2 regions of the Nonomuraea sp. 3N208 genome follow, and region 1 is predicted to be linked to the other one. Evidence: riboswitches for the same ligand, from Rfam matches in the RefSeq annotation. Region 1 holds a riboswitch; the other holds the start of a gene.
What was found. Region 1 has a riboswitch for cyclic di-AMP ahead of ACTWPT_RS31245 (CHAP domain-containing protein). Riboswitches for the same ligand answer to the same signal wherever they lie in the genome.
Positions count from the first base shown of each region.

Region 2: linked by a shared signal. The riboswitch ahead of ACTWPT_RS48590 (glycoside hydrolase family 25 protein) and the one ahead of ACTWPT_RS31245 (CHAP domain-containing protein) in region 1 are both predicted to bind cyclic di-AMP.

Region 1 is NZ_JBQQBR010000022.1:147,515-149,709, reverse strand. It holds gene ACTWPT_RS31250 (Gfo/Idh/MocA family protein) at 1-887, shown strand, start outside; cyclic di-AMP (ydaO/yuaA leader) riboswitch at 1,005-1,141, shown strand; gene ACTWPT_RS31245 (CHAP domain-containing protein) at 1,153-1,839, shown strand; gene ACTWPT_RS31240 (alpha/beta fold hydrolase) at 1,947-2,195, opposite strand, start outside.
Region 2 is NZ_JBQQBR010000048.1:28,726-30,920, reverse strand. It holds gene ACTWPT_RS48595 (ester cyclase) at 274-639, shown strand; cyclic di-AMP (ydaO/yuaA leader) riboswitch at 1,211-1,353, shown strand; gene ACTWPT_RS48590 (glycoside hydrolase family 25 protein) at 1,367-2,113, shown strand.

The sequences.
Region 1 (2,195 bases):
TGGCCGAACCCGGCATGCGGGTGGCCGCCGTCGGCTCCAGGAACCTGGGCCGCGCGCAGGCCCTGGCAGCGACGCTGGGCGCGGAGTCGGCCTACGACTCCTACGAGCGGCTGTGCGCCGACCCGGCCGTGGACGCGATCTACGTGGCCACTCCGCACGCCCAGCACCTCCAGGTCGCCGAGGCCGCCATCGCCGCCGGCAAGGCCGTGCTGTGCGAGAAGCCGCTTGCCGCCACCGTGGACGACGCCGAGAAGATGGTGCGCCTGGCACGCGAGGCAGGCGTCTTCTTGATGGAGGCCATGTGGATGAGGTTCAACCCCCTCATCCAGAAGATCGCCTCCGATGAGCGCTTCGGCGAGATCCGGTCCGTGCAGGCCTCTTTCGGCTTCACCCTGCCCTACGACCCCGCCCACCGGCTCTGGGCACCCGAGCTGGGCGGCGGCGCACTGCTCGACCTGGGGATCTACCCGTTCGGGCTGGCCCAGCTGCTCCTCGGCATGCCCTCCGGCCTGCGTGTCACCGGCTCCCTGGCCCCGAACGGGGTGGACGCGGAGACCGCCGGCGTTTTGCTCTATCCCGGCGGCAGGCATGCTCTCGTGGCGACCTCGTTGCTCGGGAATTACCCGAACGATGCCAGCGTTGTAGGCAGTCAGATGCGGGCAGACATCCAGGCTCCGTTCTGGGCGCCGCAGCGGATTCTCCTCACCGGGCCCTCCATGGAGCCGGAAGAGCACGTGCTCGATCCGGCCGACAACGGGTACGCCGGAGAGCTCCGCGAAGTCCGTGCCGCGACGGCCGAAGGCAGGACCGAAAGTTCGATCATGCCGCTTGACGAGTCCCTTGCCATGATGGGGCTTCTTGCCGACGCTCGCAGGCAACTTGCCTAGCTGGGCCTTTAGGCAGTTGTAATCCCCTTGCCCCATGTATTACCTTATGGGGCATCTTGCGGCATGCGTCCGGTTTGTCCGGACACGTCCGACCATCGCACGAAACATCACAGGACAGTCCTGTGACCGCTGAATCCGCCTTGCGCGGAACCGGGGACCCATGTCCTTTGGGGCGAATCGGCACTTCGGTGCCGTAGGGCAGCTTCCACGCCCGAGCCCGTCAGCTAACCCGGTAAGCGGCATGGAAGCAAGGAGTAACCCCTCGATGGCCAAGCACCCCATTTTCGCTGCCAACAAGATCAACATCGCCCGCGCCGCCCTCGGCGCCACCGTCCTCGCCGCTGCGTTCACCGCCCACGTCACAGGTGCCGCGTCGGCCGCGACGGACAAGCAGCCGGTCGCCTCCAAGGCCGAACAGGCCGGCATCAAGGCCGCGGCGACCGACAAGACCAAGATCAATGTCACCGCCGCCCAGGTCCTGGCCCTGGCCAAGTCCCAAGTCGGCACCAGTGAGAACGCCGCCGGCGGCGGCACCAAGTACCAGCAGTGGTACGCCAACTCCCAGCGCGCCGCCGAGACCATCGCCCGCGACGGCGGCAGCCGCGCCCACTACCTGAACGCCGCCTGGTGCGCGATGTTCGTCTCCTGGGTCGGCGAGCAGACCGGCGCCCGCCCGCAGGTCGGCTGGGACGCCTGGACCGTCGCCCACGCCAAGTGGTTCAAGGCCAACAACCGCTTCGGCACCGACGTCAGGCCCGGCGCCGTCGTGTTCTTCTCCTGGAACGGCAGCAAGGACATCAGCGACATCAAGCACGTCGGGTTCGTCGTCAAGGACAACCAGGACGGCACCATCTCCACCATCGAGGGCAACACCGGCAACGGCAAGGTCGAAGAGCGCACTCGGCCGAAGTCGCAGGTCGTCGGCTACGGCTACCCCGAGTACGCCGCCTGACGATCCCTGCGCCCGCACGAGCGCGCATCCCCACGCGGGACGCGCGCTCGCCGCGTTCACGGCCCGACCCTGAGCCGAACGCGCGCCCCTGCTGAGGCAGATGGGGTTCAGTCCAGGAAGAACCGCGCCAGAGCGGCTGCGACGGCGGCCGGGTCGTTCTCCATTGGGATGTGACCGGCGCGCGGGATGCGGACCAGGGAGGTGTTCGGCATCTCGGCGGCGAAACGCTCGGCGTGCCGGACCTCCTGGAAGGTGTCGTCCTCGCCCCACACCAGCAGCTTCGGCGTCCCGTCGGCCTGCAGCGCGGGCACCAGGTCCAGCGTGTAGCGGCTGTCGGCGGCGCCGGCCAGCGCCAT
Region 2 (2,195 bases), on a different contig from region 1:
GAGCGTACGTATAGGTGATGAAGGTGATCGTATGAGGACAAAGCCATCACCCGGCACTCCGACCCCATCACGGTCCGCGAGACAGGTGTTCCTTGTCGAAGTCTTTTAGGGTCAGACTCCGAAGGCGCGGCGGATGACGGCGTCGAAGGCACGGTCCGAGAGCAGCCAGCGCATGAAGATCGTGGAGGCCCATGGTCGTCCGTGAACGCGCTTCCTCCTGAGCCCTGTCGTGCTCACACGCCCACGTAGAGTTCGGCGGCCGCGGCCGAGGACGTGAGCGCCCTGGTAAAGCGAATGCAGGAGTGCTTCAACAGCCGGCAATTCGACCAGGCCGCAGACCTGCACACCCCCGGCTTCTTCAGCCATCCGCTCGGCACCACAGGGTTCGAGGCGGGCAAAGACGCCTGGCGCACACTCGTTACCCGGTTTCCTGGCATACGCGTCGTCGCCCAGGACATCCTGGTTGACGGCGACAAGGCCGCCGTCCGCTCGACCGTCGAGGGGATCGCGGCCCCAGACGGCGACGCCCAGCCCATGCTGTTCGAGATCTTTCGCATCGACAATGGCCGGTTCGCGGAGATGTGGGGGGCCAGCACGGGATTCCCATCCTCGGCTAGCCCTGAGGATTTGCTCAACTAGCCCCGAAAATGTGCGTCGTGGGGTGGGCGACCGGTTCGGCAACCACAGAAAAGCGCTCCTCGCCTGGGACGATAAGGGGTGCCGATGTCCTTTTCGGCCCAGGTCGAGGAGCGCTTAACGACGTTCCACGCCCTCCATGCCTCCGCACGTCCCTGCTCGCACCCGATGGTCACCTGGCGGGATGATCAACACTGTCGTGGTGCTCAAACCCATCGACATTCTTCCGAATTCAAGATCGCTAAATGGTAGATGGCGTTCACAAGCTGGCCTCCGAGAAGTCCTCGACCTTCCTCGTGCCGTCTCCCGGGGCGATCGCAGATCGTATGCTTCAACCTGCCTTAAACGTTCTATCAAGCGCAGGTCAAGCCATCCGGACCGGTCTCTGAACATGAGCCTGCTCACCGAGACGGCGAATTCCTAGCCGAGCGGGGCTCCTGAGCCGTCACCAGGAGAGGAACTCGCCGACCACCGGTTTGTCCACTTGTAAACCTTTTGGTTGATACATTATGTTATGCGCCATACGTCCGGTTTATCCGGTTGTTGCATTGACCATCGCATGACATCACAGTCCTGTCTGTGACCGCTGAATCCGCCTTCGGGCGGAACCGGGGACCCAGTCGTTCGAACTTGGGGTGAATTGGCGCCGAGGTGCCATAGGGCAGCTTCCATGCCCGAACCCGTCAGCTAACCCGGTAAGCGGTATGGAAGCAAGGAGAACTCCCTACCGATGGCCGACCATCGTCTTACCCCTGCCCCGAAGACCAGCGTCACCCGAATGGCCAACCGCATGGCCACCCCCGGCATCTTGCTGAAGTCCGCGGTCACCGGGTTGCTGGCCGTGACCACCGCCGTGGCGGGTGCGAGCGTCGCCAGTCCCGCGCACGCCGACAGCGACACGCTCGTCTACGGCCAGGACGTCTCCAACTACCAGCCGACGCACGATTGGGCCGCCAGCGGCGCCAAGTACGGCATCGTCAAGGCGACCGAGGGCGCCGATTTCAGAGACCGTGCCTTCGCCCGTCACTGGGCCGAGATGGCCAAGCAGAACATGGTGCGCGGCGCTTACCATTACGGTCACCCGGCCAACGACCCCGTCGCCGAGGCCGACTTCTTCCTATCCGTGGTCAACAAGCAGCCGGCCAGGAGCGGTGACCTCCTCGTCCTGGACCTGGAGACCACCGACGGCAAGTCCGTAGCCCAGGTCAACGCCTGGGCCAAGAAGTGGCTGGAGCGAGTGAGGGCCAAGACCGGCATCACCCCGCTGTTCTACTCCGGCTGGAACTTCGCCAGCAGATATGGTCAAGGCCTCGGCCAGTACCCGCTGTGGGTCGCCCACTACAGCAAGGCAAGAGGCACGGTCCTGCCGCCCGCACCGTGGAAGACGTGGACCATCCACCAGTACACCGACAGCCCAGTGGACCAGAACGTCACCTCCGTGAGCCTGGACCGACTTCGCGCCCTGGGCCGCAAGTAACCGGGTCCGTGGTCGCGCGGCACGCTCCAGGCAGCGAACGCTCAAGGCCCGACAGCACCTCAGCCCCGAGGCGGCCCTGCCC